One region of the Halomonas sp. KHS3 genome, then DNA from elsewhere that is predicted to be linked to it. Evidence: riboswitches for the same ligand, from Rfam matches in the RefSeq annotation. Region 1 holds a riboswitch; each other region holds the start of a gene.
The links. Region 1 has a riboswitch for thiamine pyrophosphate ahead of RO22_RS07940 (NUDIX hydrolase). Riboswitches for the same ligand answer to the same signal wherever they lie in the genome.

Region 1 (4,640 bases):
TATGAACTGGCAACTGCGAATTGTCAAATGGTAGATTACGTTCTGTGGTTAGTGAAAGCCCCGCTGCGGCGAATGTATTTCGATATGTGGATAAACCCCATTGTTTGTCGACAATCTCTAATGGTTGCTGCCTTCCCGGTATCGTGAGGTAGACTGGGCGATTATCTCCGTCTTGATAGGAAATACCATGCTCTCCATTGCGGTAGGTCGGATAATCGACTCCGGTGGTTTGAGGATGAGTGTCGAGGATGTAATAGGAGCCGCCAGGTTTAAGTACGCGCATTACTTCCGTAGTGATGCGTACTAGTTCACGTCTTTCGGGAATGTTAATAAACAGAAAACAACTAATGACAGCTTCAAAACTGTTATCAGGAAATGGCAAATTTGGACCATGGATTTGCTCAAAGCGAAGACGGTTAGTGCCTGCGGATATTGCTTTTTCAATCATTGTTGGAGAGATGTCAACACCGGTGACATAGTCGAATCCGTCGTCTCTTAATCTTCTGGACACTTTGCCGCTGCCACAGCCGTAGTCCAATACACTAATTCCCTTGCCATAAGAGCAGGTTAACTCCGCGATGAGTGGTTGATAGCCAAAAGCATTCTCCACCCAATCATCATAAGCGTCAAAAAGCTCGGCGATATTTTGTTCAGTCCAATTAGTATTCATAAAAATAAATCCCCTAATATTTGCTCATGTATGAATGCTTGTACTATCCCCAGCGATTAATAAGAAACGGTTGATAGTAGGGGTTAATTATCTCTAACGCCTTTTGAGGCAGCGCATTCCCTATCTTGATTTGGCGATAGATCCAGAACAACATCAGCACATCTCGCCAATACGTCGTTAGGTTAAGATTAGCCATATCATTAAACGTCAACAAGCCGCTACGGATCTCTGACTCATATTCCAATAGTTTGCGTATGGTAGTCGGGGAGGTGCCAATTGGCATTAAAGGTACTGTGCCTGGCTGGGGTATAGTTTCATTACTATTCAAAAGTTCAAGCGCACGCTCATGTGTGCTTTCATAGACGTGAATAGAACCAATTTGATGTGTGTAGTGACCGATTTTGCAGCCTATGCGGGCAGCAATATACTCTTGCAAGAAAGTAAAAGAGAAAATATCGTTCAGCATGCCAACGTAGGCATCATTTGCACGCATATAGCTGACCATGTTCAACTTTTCTTCGCGGAGTAGCAACTGAAGACCCAAGGTACATGAAACGTCGATATTGCGTCGATAAAGATCTTCTTCCGCACTAAATATTTGAAGGACAGCGCGCTTACTATCGGGATCGTCATTTTTAAGGATATCAATCACTCGTTCGATTTGATCGAGCGTGTCTGCACCAAAGTTTTTAAGACGAGCTCCGTAACCAGTACCAGGTAAGCTTATACCATCTGGGCTGTAGCGTTGCATTGAAGGGGCGTACCAGGAAATAAATGCTAAGTCGTTTTTACCTGATAAATACCATAACGCTTCTGCATAATTAAAAACAATATTTTGTTTGCGTATTTTGCTTAGACAAAAACGATCAGGAGGATTGTCGAGTCGGATATTGAAGCCAATGAGTTCTCGCTCTTTATTTCCTCTAGGTGAGTTAACATATTCATATTCAAAGCAGATTTTATGCAGTGTATCTCTGTAGAGGCTGGTGAAATTCGTATAATGTTTGTGCATCATTATATTCATCTCTTTCGGTGGACAAAGAGGCGTATTTTGCTGATACGAATGATGGCGAGTAGTTTAAAAAGCTGAATTGGAGCTGTGAATCGCGTTTGATTTTTCTTTGACGATCAAACTGTGCAAATTAAAGGCTTTCACGACAGTATCTGCGACGTGATCAGCTAAGGCTTCATTGAAGTTGAGTTTTCCGTTTATAACTTTCGCCCAGCGGCAGTCCGCAGCATCATCACCAGGCCGTAGCTCGCCATCAACGTAGTGACATAAAAGGGCAACCAAGGCGAAGTGGTGGTGACTTCCCTCTGGGTCATATCCGATTACTTCTACTACATCAATTAACGGTCCTACCAATGCTGTGATACCGGTTTCCTCCATTAATTCGCGCTTTGCTGCACAATGTAGGCTTTCTCCCGGTTCCACTGATCCTCCGGGGAAGCCCCAAGTGCCCCGTTGAGGTTCTTTACTGCGTTGGACGAGGAGAACTTCATTATTACGCAGAGTTACGGCGATTGCTGCCAAGCGTGGCTTGGCAAGTACGGAGTTCAGGCGGTTTTTATCAGACGTGTTAAAAGGGGAGGTACTACTGAGCGTAGATGCGTTAGCGGGCGTTGAGTTACCTTGCGACACGATACACTCCTGCATTGAGATTCGGATAATACAGGCGTAGGTGTCAAAACAGATTCATATATGGTTTATGTCCGTTCCTACGCCGGTATCAGCCGGATCAGGTTCAAAGGGTTTGGATAACTCCATCTCAGCCTGAATAACAGGCACCCCTCGGAAAAGTTACTGTTACTATGAGTTTTAGTATAAGTCAATATTTGGGGGGCAATTCAATGCGGCGGCTTGGCGGACGCCGGGGCGGTTTTGACACCTTCTTCGCACACTTGGCTAACGGCTAATTGGCCCGGCTTATTCGCCAAAATCACCGCCCGCCGCGGTGCAGGGTAGCCTTCAATGGTGCGGGTGCGGTCGTTGGGGTCGAGAAAATCAGCCAACGATTGGTAGGTCATCCACTCCGTCGAGCGCTGCTCGTCTAACGTGGTAACGGCTTCATCGACCACGCGCACGTTGGTAAAGCCGCAGCGCTCCAGCCAGTGGCAGAGTGCTTGAGAAGAGGGCAGGAAGTAGACGTTGGGCATAGCGGCGTAACGTTCGCCGGGCACAAATACGGTCTGCTCGTCGCCTTCGACTACCAGGGTTTCTAGCACCAGCTCGCCGCCCGGAACTAACGCGGCTTTTAGCTGCTGAAGATGTTCCAACGGGGCAGGGCGATGGTAGAGCACGCCCATGGAAAATACCGTATCGAAAAAGCCCAGGTTCTCCGGCACATCTTCTATACCCACTGGTAAAAACTGAGTTCTGCCGTCATCGGTATCGCCGACGAAGTGGCGTACCGCCTGAAATTGCCAGTAGAAGCGCGGCGAAGGGTCAATTACTAATACGAAAGCAGCCCCTGCCCCGGCCATCCGCCAAGCGTGGTAACCGCTGCCGCCACCCACATCGAGCACTTTGCGATATTTTAGCGGTGCCAGGTGTGGCGCCACTCTTTGCCACTTCCAGTCAGAGCGCCACTCGGTGTCGATATAAATGCCGCCTAGCTGAAAAGGGCCTTTACGCCATGGGGCAAGCTTTCTAAGCAGGTTAAAGCATTGGCGCTGCTGGCTATCGCTAAGATCGAGATCAACGCTGACGGTGTCGCTGTTTAAATCCACGCGCCGCTCGGCGGGCAGCACCGGAAGCTTGGCCACGGCTTTTTCCCAGGCGGATAAATCGCCGTGGCGGTTACGGTCAAGCCCGTGAGCTAACTGCTCGGGAAGCTTCGCTAACCAGGGCGTTAGTGAGGCATCAAGCGTAGCTTGATCTAAAAACGCCTGATAAATTGCGCGATGATCGTCGGGTAGTGGCGCCACCTTTAACCCTCCTTAAACGCAATCAGCGAGGCAAAGTTAAGGTACTGGAACCAGGTCATCGAACGTGGAAAACCTGCTTGTTTCAAACGACCATGAAGTGCATCGAGGGTATCCGGCACCAGTACGTTCTCAAGAGCGGTGCGCTTCTGGCTGATTTCCAGATCACTGTAGCCATTGGCGCGCTTGAAATCGTGGTAGCGTTCTACCCGCCAGGCGTTGTCGCGCTCGTCGGCGTCGACGGTTTTCTCCGAGAGAATCAGCACGCCGCCGGGTTCCAGCGCTGCATAAAGCCGCGCCAGTAGTGCATCGCGGTCGGCGGCGGGTAGAAACTGTAGGGTAAAATTGAGAATGATCATGCCCGAAGACGCATACTCTAGGGTACGAATGTCGGCTTCTTCGACCTGCATAGCGTACGCTGGGCACTCGTCAGCAAAGGTTTGCCGAGCCTGGGCGACCATGGCGGGCGATAGGTCAACGCCCGTATAGCGAAAGGCGTCAGGCGCCAGCGCCCCTGCCAGCGCAAGGCCGGAAGCGCCCAGCGAACAGCCTAGATCATAGACATGGGCGCCATGGCGCAGGTGGCGCTGGGCAATTAAGCTCAACATGCCGAGAATTTGCCCGTAGCCGGGTACCGATCGGCGGATCATGTCAGGGAAACAGGCGACCACCTTTTCGTCGAAAGAGAACCGCGCGACTCGGTCAAGGGGTGTCGAAAAGATAGCGTCACGGTAAGATGCATCACTCATGGGCAAGCCGGGATCATGGAAAAGGCGTGCTAGTTTACGCGCCCTTAATTGACTAGAACAGGCCTGTCTAGCACAGACTCGTTTAGAACAGCCCTGTTTAAGGTTATTAACCTGTTTAATGAACCCCGCTGCAAGGATCGACGCCACTGGAGAAGCTAAATGGCCTCAGCATCAAGCGCTACACCCGATACGTTACCGGCATGGCAGACGTTAAAGCATCACGCTGAAACGCTGCAGCACGTTCACTTGAAAACGCTGTTTGGCACCGAGCCTTCCCGGTGGGAGAGCTTTACTCG
Region 2 (4,640 bases), on a different contig from region 1:
GCGCGCTTAAAGTCAGGAACGCCATCAAGAGTATAGTCGACATGCTGGAGGTCTTCGGGCTCACAGCCGCCATTTTCCCAGCCATGAATGACGCGAAGTGTCATTTGACCCCGTGTCATTGGGCGGGCAAGCAGCATATGTAGCATTATACGAATGTGCAGCTGACGCTCATCGGTATCATTTTCAAATGCTCGGTAAGGGTCAGTAAACAGCTCGTTTAGACGACCGGGGGTATGTTCCTTGGCTTCGTTATGGCTCATGACAGTGTCCCTTTGAACGAACTGTTTATTAAGAGTAGCGCATGTTTTTTTGTCACAGAACGAATCTTCAGTATGGCGAGTAGGGCGGCTGAATAAAAGCCTCTTAATTCAGCTTTTTGTTACACAACCGCTAAGCCGTTTTTATGAGATGGCTAAACTTAACAAGAAAGAGGTGAGCATGTCTTCATCATTAAGTCGTTTTAACGTGCCTGAAACATTGGATGACCTGCCTGACGATATTCGCAGTACCATTTTGACCGTTCAGGGTAAAGCGGGTTTTGTGCCCAATGTCTTTCTGATGTTGGCCCATCGCCCTGCTGAATTTCGTGCTTTTTTTGCCTATCACGATGCGTTGATGGAGCGCGAATCAGATACCCTCACCAAAGCCGAAAAAGAGATGATTGTAGTGGCTACCAGCGCACGTAATCGCTGCCTATATTGTGTGGTTGCTCACGGGGCACTGGTGCGCATTTACAGTAAAGACCCGCTACTCGCTGACCAAGTGGCGATCAACCATCGGGTGGCGCCGATTAGCGAGCGCCACCGGGTGATGCTCGATTTCGCCATGCACTGTGCCATCGATGTGGGTGAAATGACTGATGAATGGCTTGCCCGCCTGCTGGAAGTAGGCTTTAGCCAAGAGGATTGCTGGGATATAGGCGCGATCGCGGCGTTTTTTGGCTTGTCGAATCGGTTGGTTACCCTGGCAGGTACGCCACCCAATGAGGAGTTCTACCTGATGGGGCGAGTGCCTCGCTAAGAGGCGACCAGCGCACCTTAACTTTACTAAGCTATGATTTTGATTGAGAATAGTTCTTGAGACAGCGCTTCGAAAAGTACCCAAAAACGTACTTAGAAAAAGCGCTTAGCAAAACACCTACATTCACTGTCGCCAGGGGAGCCCTGCATAAAAGGGCTGAGATGCGGCTACGCAGACCCTGGAACCTGATCCGGTTCGTACCGGCGGAGGAAGTGCGACATGCTTTACCTAACGTTAGCCGTGCTTGGTGCGGCGCTGTGCTGCTTTGCTTACTTAGGCCTCCGGGCTCGCTGGGTGAATGGCCCACTTGATGACTATGTCACCGCCCGTAACTCGCAAACGGCATCTACCCTGGGGCTCTCCTTCCTTGCCTCCGGCATGGGCGCATGGATTCTCTTTGCTCCTCCTGAAATCGGCGCCTTTGTTGGCCCGCTGGCCCTGGCAGGCTATGCATTAGGCTCTGCGCTGCCGTTTATCGTCTTAGGACTGTATGGGCCGAAGATTCGCCGGGCGTTGCCCGAGGGGCGCAGCATCGCCGAGTTTGCTGAAGCGTGCTATGGCCCTGGTGTAAGGCGCTGGGTAACGCTGGTATCAATCGCCTATATGGCGTGCTTTTTAGCTGCCGAGCTAACCGCTATTGGCGCCATTACCGCGCTGCTTTCCGATGTGCCCCCCGCACTGGTGATTATTGGCGTGGCGCTTACCACGCTCATCTATACTGCGGCAGGTGGTCTACGGGCCAGCCTTGCCACTGACCGTTGGCAGGCGTGGTTGTTACTGGTACTGCTGTGTGTGGTCGGTGGCATGGCCCTATGGCGGCTTCCCACTATTCCCAACGAGGCTGCGCTTCCTGCCATTCCCATCACCAGTGCGCTCAGCGTAGCGTTAACGCTAGTGATCGCGGTTACCGCGGCCAATCTCTTCCATCAAGGCTATTGGCAGCGCGTGTGGGCCGCTCAAGACGATCAAAGCCTGGGGCGCGGGGCATGGTTAGGTGGCGCAATGACGGTAGTCGTCGTCATGGTGATTGGTGGTCTGGGTGTATTGGCCGCGATGAGTGGTGTGCCATTAGGCGAGCCGCCGATGCCATTTTTTGCCCTGTTAAGTGATGCTCCTGTTTGGCTGACGCTACCCGCCTTGGTATTAGCGGTGACCTTGGTGGCCTCCAGTGTTGATACGCTGCAAAATGGTATTGCCTCGTTGGTGGTCGCGCGCAGCGAGCAGCAGGGCGTATCACTGGTGGCTGCCCGCTGGGTGACAGTGGTAGTAATGGTACCGGTGGTATTAATTGCCTTGCAGGGGTTGTCAGTACTGCGTCTGTTTTTGATTGCCGACCTGCTGTGTGCTGCCATTGTGGTACCTGTGCTGTTGGGCCTGTGGCAACGAATGACGCCACTGGCCGCCATTGTAGGTGGCATCGCGGGGCTGCTGGGTGCCATTCTCCCAGGGTGGTTAAGCCAAGGAAGCTTGGTCGCCGGGATGGTGGCCGCCAGTTTTCCGGGCAGTGTCCCTACCTTGGGGCCATTCGTCGGGGCGTTAATCGCCTCAACGCTGGTGAGTGTGCTGTTAGCCTACTTAACGCTAGCTATTCGCAAGGACATCCATGATTCGAACTCTTCTGACTACCCCTGAAGGTGAGACCCACGAGGGGGATGAAAGCCTGTTGGCTGTCTGGCAGGCGACGCCTGGCAGCCATATCTGGATCGATATGCAGGGCGAGTCCCAACAAAGCGAGCGGGCGATTTTAGAGGCGTTTGAGTTTCACCCCATGGCGATTCAAGATGCCCACAAAGAGCGCCATCCGCCAAAAATTGAAGAGTTTGATAATCACACCTTGATTATTTATCGTGGCATCTCCTCCTTTGATGCCGAACTAAACTATCTGCCTCAACAGGTCTGTTTCTTTGTGGGGGAGCGATTTCTGGTCACCCTCCATCCCGGCCAAGCGCTCTCCATAGAACGGCTATTCAACGAGCACGGTAAAGCCTTGCTGGCCCATTCGCCGGAACATGTCGCGCTGCGGGTGATGTATATTTCTGCGGGCTTTTATATCGATAGCCTGCTTGAGTTCGAAACGGCGTTAAGCGATCTGGAAGACGAGCTGCTGGAAAATGGTAATGATGTGCTAATGCGCAAGATCATCACTTACCGTTCCCGGCTGGTTAAAATGCGCCGCATCTTTAGCTACCACCAGGGGATTACCCAAGAACTCACCGCTTATGACTATGAGCATTTACCGCGGGAAGAGAGCGAAACCCTGCACGCCATCAACGATGTAGCGGATCGCTTCGAACGCCTCTACACATTGACCCAAATGTACTACGACATTTGCGGTGACCTAATCGATGGCTATATCTCTATTTCCTCCCACCAGCTAAATATCACCATGCGGGTGCTCACGGTGATTACCGCGATTTTTGTGCCGCTCACGTTTATTGCCGGGATTTACGGTATGAACTTCGAAAATATGCCCGAGCTGCGTTATCAGTATGGCTACTTTTTTGTCTGGGGAGCCATGTTGGGTATTGCGGGTGTCATGATTTGGCTATTTAAGCGCAAGCATTGGTTTTAAGGACAGGTTTTAAGGACGGGGTTTAGTCTCCCCATAGAACGACTCCAGGAAACAAAAAGTTGACCCATGCATAGGTGGTCGGTGGCTGAGTGTGGCATCCTCTCCAGCGACCAAGACTATAAGGCATAAAGCCGTCGACTAGCGTTTTCACTGGGAGTTGTTCCATGACGATTATGATTATCGGGCTGCTGATTTTTTTAGGCAGCCACTCTGTACGTATCTTTGCTGAAAACTGGCGTCAGCAGCAGATTGCGAAACATGGCGAAACCACTTGGAAAGTCGCCTATTCGGCGGTATCCATCGTTGGCCTGGCCATTGCTATATACGGTTTTGGCCAGATGCGCCTTGATCCCATCTATATCTGGTACCCGCCAATGGGAATGCGCCATGCGGTGGCGCTGCTGATGGTGCCGGCCTTTATTATGCTGGTGGCGGCATACATTCCGCATAACGCGATTAAGGCCAAACTTGGCCATCCGATGATGCTGGCGGTGAAAGTCTGGGCTTTTGCTCACCTGCTGGCCAACGGTCGCTTGGGTGATATTATCTTTTTTGCTGCCTTTCTTATCTGGGCTATCCTGGCGTTCAAAGCCGCCAAAAAACGTGGCCGTCTTGCACCGCCCGCGCCCGTCAGCACCCATAAAATGGCCACCATTGTTACCGTACTCGTCGGCTTGGTAGCGTATGTGGTGTTTGCCTTTTACTTGCACACAGTACTGATTGGCGTCCCTGTTTTTAGCTAATCTATTTTTAGCAGTTTGACGTTAGCCCAACCTAGGAGTCACTCCATGGCCGAGACAACACACACGGTGCCCACCACAATGGCTGCTATGCTTTTGATCGGACATGGCGGTATCGAAAAGCTGGAATACCATCAGGATGTCGCCACGCCGCAGCCCAAGGCGGGCGAAGTGCTGGTGCAGGTGACCGCCACGGCGAAGAACAACACTGATCGCAAAGCGCGTGAAGGGCTGTACCCTACCAAGGACAAAGGCGATGTCACGTCCTTTGCCATGGGAGGTACGCCAACCTTAACTTTCCCGCGTAT
Region 3 (4,640 bases), 550 kb from region 1:
GCCGATCATCGCCGCCCCAATGCCCGAGGTAATGTGGTCGTAGCCGGGGGCTATATCGGTTACCAGCGGGCCTAAGGTATAGAAGGGCGCTTCGTCGCAGTATTCCAACTGCTTATCCATGTTCTCTTTCACCAGGTGCATGGGCACGTGGCCGGGGCCTTCGATCATCACCTGCACATCGTGCTTCCAGGCAATATGGGTCAGCTCGCCCAAGGTTTTTAGCTCCGCCATCTGTGCTTCGTCATTGGCATCGGCCACTGAGCCAGGACGCAGGCCATCACCGAGGGAGAACGCCACATCGTACTGCTTGCAGATCTCGCAGATCTCCTCGAAGTGGGTGTACAAGAAGCTCTCCTGGTGATGGTACAAACACCATTTGGCCATGATCGAGCCGCCGCGGCTGACAATGCCGGTGACCCGCTTGGCGGTGAGCGGCACATAGCGCAGCAGTACGCCCGCGTGAATGGTGAAGTAGTCCACGCCCTGTTCGGCCTGCTCGATCAGCGTATCACGGAAGACTTCCCAGGTGAGGTCTTCGGCCACGCCTTTGACCTTTTCCAGCGCCTGATAGATAGGCACTGTGCCAATCGGCACCGGCGAGTTGCGCAAAATCCACTCGCGGGTTTCGTGGATGTTCTGCCCAGTGGAGAGATCCATAATGGTGTCCGCGCCCCAGCGGATACCCCAGGTCATCTTATCCACCTCTTCCTCGATGGAAGAAGTTACCGCCGAGTTACCCAGATTACCGTTAATCTTGACCAGGAAGTTACGGCCAATAATCATCGGCTCGCTTTCGGGGTGGTTGATGTTGTTAGGAATAATTGCCCGCCCTCGGGCGACTTCATCGCGCACAAACTCTGGCGTGATCTCCTCCGGCAAGCTGGCGCCAAAGCTCTGACCTTTGTGCTGGTGGCCCAGAATCCGCTCTACTTCAGCGGTACCTAACGTTTGGCGACGCTGGTTTTCCCGCAGGGCGATGAACTCCATTTCCGGCGTAATAATGCCCTGGCGGGCGTAGTGCAGCTGGGTCACGTTTCCAGGCCGCCCGTCTTTTGTAGAGAGGGCACGCCGCGGGGTGCGGGTTAGATCAAAGCGCAGCTGGGCAAGCGTCGGGTCGTTGGCGCGGCGGTTGCCGTAATCAGACGTGGGGCCTGATAGAAATTCGGTATCGTCACGCTCTTCAATCCAGGCTCGGCGTAGTTCCGGCAGACCGCGGCGCAGGTCATTGTTAGCATCCGGATCGCTATAGGGGCCTGAAGTGTCGTACACCAGCAGTGGCGGGTTCTCTTCATCAATGCCGGTGGTTTTGGTCGGCGACAGTGAAATTTCCCGGAACGGCACACGGATATCCGGGCGCGAACCTTCGATATATACCTTACGTGAGCCGGGCAGCGGCGCAATGGCGGCGGCATCGACCTGGGCGGTTTCGGCTAAAAAGTGGCTGGTTTTGCTTGTTACGGTCTTAGTCATTACTGTCGTTTCCTTGTGTTGTTTTGCTGAATTAGTGGGTGAGGTCTTGGTCTATCAGCTCTAGGCCCATCTGCCAGAAGTCGATTTCCAGGCGGGTGGCGTCGCGGAAGATCTTGCTCAGTTCGGCAAAGCGGGCGGGGGTAATGTCGGCAAGGCGGATATTCAGCCATTCAAGCTCCGCCTGCATGGCGGCCTGAAACTCCTCGCCTTCGTACATGGCTATCCAGGCGTCGTAAGGGTTTTGCGCGCCGCGCAGGGTGGAAGGCTGGGCGTTTAGCCAGTTGGCGATTTCGCCGTAGCCCACCAGGCAGGGGGCCAACGCCACGTGCAAATCCAGCAGGTCGCCGCGGTTGCCGGTATCTAACACATAGCGGGTGTAGGCAAGCGTCGCTCTGGCTTCGGGAAGCTCCTCCAGTTCTTGCTCGGAAATCCCCCACTCCTGACAAAAGCCCACGTGCAGGCCCAGCTCCACATCCACAATGGCTTTCAAGCCTTCATGGGCTTGGCGAAGATCGGCGAGGGTGGGGCTTTTGTAGGCAGCCAGCGCATAGGCGCGGGCGAAGTGAATCAAAAACAGGTAGTCCTGCTTTAAATAGTGGCGAAACGACGCCCCGGGCAGCGTGGCGGTGCCTAGCTGGCGCACAAAATCGTGCTCAATATAGGCGCGCCAATCTTTCTGGCAAGCGGTAGTGAGATCAGTAAAGCGGTAGCCCATGATGCCTCCGGTGGTAATGATCCGGAGGGGGGGGCGAAAAAGATCGAGGGAGTGGCGCAGAAGGGCAGCGTGCGATCGTGAGAGAGCAGCCGTGGCCATCGCTTGATCCCTACGCCGGTACCCTCGCTGCGAACTTGTGTAAGTAGCAGCGCATTAGCCGGATCAGGTTCTGCGGGATCAGCGCTCGGCAGCATTAATTGCTACGCCCTGCGCCATCTCAGCCGGATTTCACCGGCACCCCGTCAAGCTGTTCGTTGGTGGAGTGTAGGAGGCGGGTGAGGGAGATGCAAGGGTGTATGACATGGAAAGTTATCGGGAAACAATTTATTAGCATCATTACAGCGATGAGAGTTTAGGTGCTGTAATGGCGTTTCATGGCATCGGTACGTGAATTATTATACAGTTGAGTAACAAGTGGCTGTTTTACAGCCACTGCTATTTCGAATGTGAACCGTAGGAAGTTGCATGACCAACACGAACTCGATTTTAGGCGTCTATCTCAGTGATTCGCTCGACCTTGATGCCATTTATGGTAACGCCTTGCGCGATGAAGCGAGTGATGTCGTCCTGCGCCATCCCCATGAGATCGATAACCCCGAAGATGTGCGTTTTGCGATCTGCTGGTTGCCCAATGACGAGGCTTTCGAGAGCTATCCTAATCTTGAGCTGGCGATGTCTATCGGTGCCGGTGTTGATGCCCTGCTGGCGCATCCTGGCCTGAGCGATGAAGTACATATCGCCCGGGTGCGGGATCCACATCAGGCCGACTTGATGGCGGGTTTTGCCGCGCATGAGGTGCTCCATCGTGAGCGTGAGTTCACCACCCTGGAGCAAAATGCTGCCAAGGCGCATTGGGCGCCATTGACGATGCGCGCGCCAGCATCAAGAAAGGTGGCGGTGCTGGGACACGGCACCATGGGGCGCGCCGTGGTGAAAGCGGTGGCCGCGCTTGGCTTTTCTGTACACGTAGCCTGCCGCAGCGAGCCACAAGCCCCGGTTGAAGGCGTGACCTATCTGACAGGTGACGGGGCTGTCATGGCGGCAGCGGATGGCGCCGATTATCTGATCAATGTGCTGCCACTGACGGCTACCACTGAAAACGTGCTTAACAAGGCGCTGTTCGCGAAGCTCGCCAAAGACGCTTGGTTGGTGCAGATCGGTCGGGGTGAGCACTTGGTCGAGGACGATCTTCTCCTAGCGCTCGAACACGGCCATTTGGGTGGGGCGAGCCTGGATGTGTTCCGTGCAGAGCCGCTGCCTGCGGATCATCCCTTCTGGCAGCATGAGTGCCTACGCATCACGCCACACATTGCTAGTGATTCGTTGCCAGAGGTGGTCGCAGGGCAGGTTGTCGACACCGCCCGCGCCCTTCGCGATGGGCAGCCGCTTGCCATGGGCGTTGATCGGGCGCGCGGTTACTGACGTAAACGCTAACCACGTTGCATGACAATCACTTTGCTGCAAAGGAACACCTGATGAGTCTCGATAAGTCTCAACGCACCACGACGAGCAACGCCGAACAAGAAACCCGCATCGCGCTGGCAGCCTGCTATCGTCTGGCCGCCCACTATCGCATGACGGATCTGATCTACACCCATATTACCGCGCGGGTGCCTGGTGAGAAGGGACGTTTCCTGATCAACCCTTACGGTTGGCGTTGGGAGGAGATTACGGCTTCTTCGCTGGTGAAGATTGACGTTGATGGCCATAAGATTGATAACAGCCCAGAACAAGTGAATCCGGCTGGTTTCACCATCCATTCCGCGATTCATACTGCTAGCCACCATGCGGCCTGGGTGATGCATACTCACACGCGCGCTGGCGTGGCGGTGTCGTCGCTGGAGTCGGGCCTTGAAACACGGCTTAACCAGATTGCGCTGCAGTTTCACGAACGGGTGTCTTACCACGATTATGAAGGCATTGCCCTGAACCTGGCTGAGCGTGAGCGAATAGTGGCAAGCCTTGGCGACAACCCCGCATTGGTGTTGCGTAACCATGGCCTGCTGACGACCGGTGCGTCGGCTGCAGAGATGTTCAACAATATGTTTTATCTTGAGCGTGCCTGTGAGCTACAGGTGGCGGCGCAGTCTACTGGCCAGCCCTTACGGCTGGTGCCAGAAGAGGTGGCGCGCCACGTGGCGCGCCAATACGACCAGACTATTCATGAAGACGGCGATCTTGAACTCGAATGGGCCGCGCACCTGCGCACGCTTGAGGCGCTGGATCCAAGCTATAAAGACTAAATCGGCGCGGTTGCCAGCACGGCAAGCAAGCCAGTATCAGAACTATACGAATATCAATACAAGCAAAAAGGGGCTGCTGGACGGCCCCTTTTCGGTTATACCACGTCCTGAATTAGCGTTGACAAACGTGATGCTCGCACAGGCCAGTGACCGTTAGTGTGGTACGCGGTTTTCCAGCCAGCGCAGCCCAACGATCAAGACGCCGCTCAGGC
Region 4 (4,640 bases), on a different contig from region 1:
CAGGCCAGCTTCCGCGGCGTGGGTGAGTACATCGCCGTTATTGCTTTCCAGTGGGCCATTGACCGTCAATGACTGCGTGGCAATCTTCCAGTCAGCGCTCTGTTGGCCGCTGCGGTAGCGTAGGCAGTGGTGCTTGGCAAGGGCTTGAACGCTGTCGGGTTCACCGTGGTTGGCAAGATATTCAGGCGAGGCGCAAAACAGTAGGCGGCACCGCGTCAGTCGGCGCGCCACCAGGCTGGAGTCGGGCAGGCTGCCGATACGGATCGCTACGTCGTAACCCTCTTCCAGCAGGTCGACACGGCGGTCGTTCAAATCCAGGCGCACTTCCAGCGCCGGGTGAGTGTGCATAAATTGCGCGACGAGTGGCGCTAGGTAGCGGGTGCCAAAACTCATCGGCCCATTAACGCGCAGCCGCCCACGCACATCGCTGGTACCTTGGCCCACCTCGGCGGCGGCCTCATCGAGCGCTTGCAGTACCCCTTGGGCGCGTATCAGGTAGCGCTCCCCGGCCTCAGTGAGATGTAGCCGTCGTGTGGTGCGCTGTATCAGTCGCGCGCCCAATGTCTCTTCCAGTGCCATGACCTGGCGGGATACGCGAGTGCGGGAAATATCCAGCGCTTCAGCAGCACGGGTATAGCTACCCAACTCGGCTACCCGCACAAAAGCGACGATATGCTCTAACTGATTCATGACGCCGAATCGGCTTGGAAAATCTGAAAAGCGCGCGCTGCCTGGTAAGGGTCGGGCTGGCCACAAATGGCTGATATCACCGCTAAACCGTTCGCTCCCGCGCGCTGTACGCTAATCGCATGATCCGCTTTCAGCCCACCAATGGCCACGCTGGGCAGTGGGCACGCCTTGACCAGCGCCGCTAAACCGCCAAAGCCGATGGGCTGGGCGTGATCTTGTTTGCTCTCGGTGGCAAACACGGGGCCAATCCCGACATAATCGAGTAGCTCAAACGGAGAGACTTGCAGCTGGGCGATAGTATTGATCGACAGGCCGATAATCGCTTGATCACCTAGCACCCGGCGCGCTTGCTGAACGGCAGCGTCGCTCTGACCGACATGCAGGCCATCTGCCTGGCTTTCTAGTGCCACCTGCAAACGGTCGTTAATGATCAGCGGGACACCGGTGCCCGCCAGAAGCGCTTTTAACCGTTTGGCTTGGGCAATCATCTGTTCGTCGCTGGCATGCTTGTCACGCAACTGCACGATGGTGACGCCGCCTTTTACCGCTGCCTCAACCGTTTGTTCCAAACCATGCTCTCGGCAGAGCGTGGCATCGGTGACCAAGTAGAGCGATAGATCAAGCGGCATGGATTGCCTCCAGTTGGGCATAAGTAGTGAGGTCGTCAGGGGTGAGTTGATACAGCGCATCCAGTAGTGCCACTTGAAAACTACTAGGCCCGTTGGCGTGGCTTCCCGCACGCTCCCCTGTGACCGCAAAGCAGGCCAGCGCGGCTGCCGTTGCACCCAGTGGGGCGTCGCGGTTGGCAGCCACAAATCCCGCCACTAGCGCGCTCAGCCCACAGCCAAGCGTTGTTACGCGGGGCATCAAAGGATGGCCACCGTTAATGCGGTAGTGCTGTGTGCCGTCCGTCACCCAGTCGCTTTCACCGGTCATCGCGACAATACAGCCGTGTTTTTGCGCTAATGCTATTGCAGCGTCCACGGCTTGGTCGGTGGCGGCTGTGGCGTCCACGCCGCGGCCTTGGCTAGCTAAACCGTTAAGGGCAAGAATTTCAGACGCATTGCCACGGATCACGCTGGGTTTAGCGGCCAGCAGCTTCGCGCACAGCGTTTGGCGATAGCGCGTGGCGCCAACGGCGACGGGATCTAATACCCAGGGAATGGCATGCTGATCGGCAGTCGCTGTGGCGGTGAGCATAGCGTCAGCCCAGTGGGCAGAGATCGTACCGATATTAATCGACAGCCCCGCGGAGATAGCCGTGAATTCAGCCACTTCTTCAGGCGCATGCAGCATGGCGGGCGACGCGCCGGTGGCTAACAGCAGGTTGGCAGTGCTGTTCATGGCCACATAGTTGGTCATGCAGTGAACCAGCGGTGTCAATGAGCGCAGCGTCTCAAGGTAATCGCCAAGCGGGCGTAGGGTCATAGCATCCTCCCGGCAGGGAGGTGGTAAGCGTTACCACGACTCCCTACGCCGGTGTTATCCGGTTCAGGTTCAAAGGGTGCTTCTCAGCCCAACCGTAACGGAGGGCGCCCCTGTCGAGGGATTACTATCCTTGCCTGAAGTAGCCCTGTAAAGCCCCGGATGCGGACGATAGCAATCTAACGAAACGAAATACGCGTACCGTAGGTAAGCATTTCATCAGGTGTCATCGCTTTACCCTCGACCCCAATCATCTCGTCACCACACTGGTCGGCGAAGGTTAGCACGCCGTGGGTCAAGCCCAGTTGGCCCAGGGTATCGCGGATTTCGCCCGTGCCCAGAAAAGTACTGACGTGGCCCTTGTTATCGCTCAGCTCAGACACGCCGTTAGCATGGTGAAAACGCACTTTGTAGATTCCATCCATCGACTCGACTTCAACAATCGGCGAAAAACCGTTGTGAAGCGCATTGGAAAGCTGTTTTAGCGTCAGGTGGTCACCCAGCGTCATATCGATCGCACTCATGGAAAACTCCTGTGGACGCCTCAAAGGTGGGGCATCACTCATGTTGCGGGAACTGCTTTTTGTAAAGCTTATGAAGAATAAGTGTAGGGTTTTTGTTTAGTATTGCCAGTGCGCTTATCGGCACCTCGATACGACACTGCCTACGTGCTTGTAAGGGCTGTTATTATGGCCATAAAGCCCCCATGGTAAGCGGTACGTGAAGCTCAATGGATTCAATGATCAACATCAGCGATAGGAGAGCAAAATGAGTTTTCAAGGCGAGCAGCATCCCGGCGTCGTGGCTACGCCGCCCCAAACTCAAGGGTTTCGTTTAAACCACACCATGCTGCGGGTGAAAGACCCTGAGCAGGCATTGGCGTTCTACTCAAAAGTGTTTGGTATGCAGGTGATGCGGCGGCTGGATTTCGAAGAGATGCAGTTCTCGCTCTACTTCCTGGCCAACCTGGAACCCAGCGACAGCGTTCCGGACGATGCGCAAGCGCGTACCGCCTGGACGTTTAGCCAGAAAGGGCTGCTGGAGCTGACCCACAACTGGGGGACTGAAGACCAGGAAGATTTCGCCTATCACGATGGCAATGCCGAACCCCAGGGCTTTGGGCATATCTGCTTCAACGTACCGGATTTGGCAGCGGCCCAGGCGTGGTTCGACGAGCATGACGTCACCTTCGTCAAACGCTCCGATCAGGGCAAGATGAAAGATGTTATCTTCGTTAAAGACCCGGACGGCTACTGGATCGAAGTGATTCAGGCAGACCTGATGGTGGGGAAGAGCGACTCTTGAGGCACGCCAATGGCTGAACTACTGTTCCGGCTGCGCCATGTGACCGACGAAGAGGCCATGGAGGTGCGTGACCTGCTCGCTGCCCATGGCTTTGATACCTATGAAACCCAGGCGGGCTTTTTCCGCCTGGGCGTTGACGCGATTTGGCTGCGCAATCCACATCAGCACGACGCTGCCATCGCGGCGTTAGAGGCCTACCAGGCGGAGCGCCTTGAGCGCGCCCAACGCGAGCACCAGGCGGCGGTTGAGCGGGGTGACGCGGAGACGCTGTGGCGTCGTTTGGCCGCTCACCCGGTGCAGGTCGTGTTAGTACTGCTAGCAGTGGGGCTTATTGCCGCCCTTACGCTGCTGCCGTTCCTGGGTATGTCGCGAAGCTAAGCGGCTGGCAGATGGCCGCGTTTGAGGTACATCATGACGCCATCATCACCGGCGGTAAGTGCCGGAGCAGAACCGCTGGGGTAGCGGCACCAGGTGCCTGCCGTGTAACTCTGTTCGCTATCGCTCAGTGTGCCTTCCAGAATCAAAAACTCCAGCCCGCCCAGCAGCGTGGGGTAGGTAATGGAGGTGCCCGCCGACCAGCGCTCCAGGCTGGTGCGCTCCTGCTTGTAGGTGTGCAGCATTTTATAGGCAATGCGCGGGCGTCGATCAGGCTGCCAGGGCAGCCGATGCGCTGGCACTGCCAACTGTAGCGTGTCGTTGGGGTCAAACTGGTGCAGTTTGACAAATATCAGCGCGCCTTCCTCGCCAATTTGCGGGGTATGGCCGGTGCCAATGGGGTTTCTTAAGTAGCTGCCCGCCGCGTAGCGCCCATGCTCATCGGCGAACACGCCTTCCAATACCAGAATCTCTTCGCCGCCGCCGTGGGTATGCCGCTCAAACTTTGTATTGGGGGCGTAGCGCACAAGGCTGGTAGCGCGAGCAACTTCATCACCAATCCGGTCAAACATCATGCGCTCTACCCCCGCGCTGGGGGAATCGACCCACTGATACTCTTCCGGGGTAACACAGGCAAAGTGGCTAAAATCGGCGTTTAGACGCATGGGAAAGGGCTCTTCGCAGTGAAGGTAAGTGACGGGGGAGGGTGCTAGTCTCCTTATCGACAGCAAAAAATGCAACTTTCGGTTGTTTGATCTTCGTTATATCGCCATAAAAAACACCCCAACCATTGGACGAATATCCAACGATTGGGGTGCAGTTCACGAAGGCGGCATCAGGTTGTC

Region 2: another riboswitch for thiamine pyrophosphate. It lies ahead of RO22_RS10060 (sodium:solute symporter family transporter); the one in region 1 lies ahead of RO22_RS07940 (NUDIX hydrolase).
Region 3: another riboswitch for thiamine pyrophosphate. It lies ahead of tenA (thiaminase II); the one in region 1 lies ahead of RO22_RS07940 (NUDIX hydrolase).
Region 4: another riboswitch for thiamine pyrophosphate. It lies ahead of thiM (hydroxyethylthiazole kinase); the one in region 1 lies ahead of RO22_RS07940 (NUDIX hydrolase).

Annotation. Positions count from the first base shown of each region.
Region 1 is NZ_JWHY01000002.1:1,281,092-1,285,731, forward strand. Features, by position in the region: gene RO22_RS07930 (class I SAM-dependent methyltransferase) at 1-670, opposite strand, end outside; gene RO22_RS07935 (thymidylate synthase) at 714-1,685, opposite strand; gene RO22_RS07940 (NUDIX hydrolase) at 1,749-2,312, opposite strand; TPP riboswitch at 2,370-2,473, opposite strand; gene cmoB (tRNA 5-methoxyuridine(34)/uridine 5-oxyacetic acid(34) synthase CmoB) at 2,519-3,598, opposite strand; gene cmoA (carboxy-S-adenosyl-L-methionine synthase CmoA) at 3,601-4,344, opposite strand; gene pgi (glucose-6-phosphate isomerase) at 4,504-4,640, shown strand, end outside.
Region 2 is NZ_JWHY01000003.1:249,876-254,515, reverse strand. Features, by position in the region: gene RO22_RS10070 (hypothetical protein) at 1-260, opposite strand, end outside; gene RO22_RS10065 (peroxidase-related enzyme) at 439-1,020, shown strand; TPP riboswitch at 1,145-1,250, shown strand; gene RO22_RS10060 (sodium:solute symporter family transporter) at 1,240-2,652, shown strand; gene corA (magnesium/cobalt transporter CorA) at 2,624-3,592, shown strand; gene RO22_RS10050 (NnrU family protein) at 3,757-4,335, shown strand; gene RO22_RS10045 (zinc-binding dehydrogenase) at 4,381-4,640, shown strand, end outside.
Region 3 is NZ_JWHY01000002.1:734,959-739,598, forward strand. Features, by position in the region: gene thiC (phosphomethylpyrimidine synthase ThiC) at 1-1,470, opposite strand, end outside; gene tenA (thiaminase II) at 1,502-2,185, opposite strand; TPP riboswitch at 2,275-2,437, opposite strand; gene RO22_RS05485 (NAD(P)-dependent oxidoreductase) at 2,651-3,607, shown strand; gene RO22_RS05490 (class II aldolase/adducin family protein) at 3,661-4,428, shown strand; gene RO22_RS05495 (ABC transporter permease) at 4,582-4,640, opposite strand, start outside.
Region 4 is NZ_JWHY01000008.1:66,938-71,577, forward strand. Features, by position in the region: gene RO22_RS17400 (LysR family transcriptional regulator) at 1-690, opposite strand, end outside; gene thiE (thiamine phosphate synthase) at 687-1,319, opposite strand; gene thiM (hydroxyethylthiazole kinase) at 1,309-2,118, opposite strand; TPP riboswitch at 2,142-2,240, opposite strand; gene RO22_RS17415 (hypothetical protein) at 2,295-2,639, opposite strand; gene gloA (lactoylglutathione lyase) at 2,884-3,420, shown strand; gene RO22_RS17425 (DUF6164 family protein) at 3,430-3,798, shown strand; gene RO22_RS17430 (cupin domain-containing protein) at 3,795-4,460, opposite strand.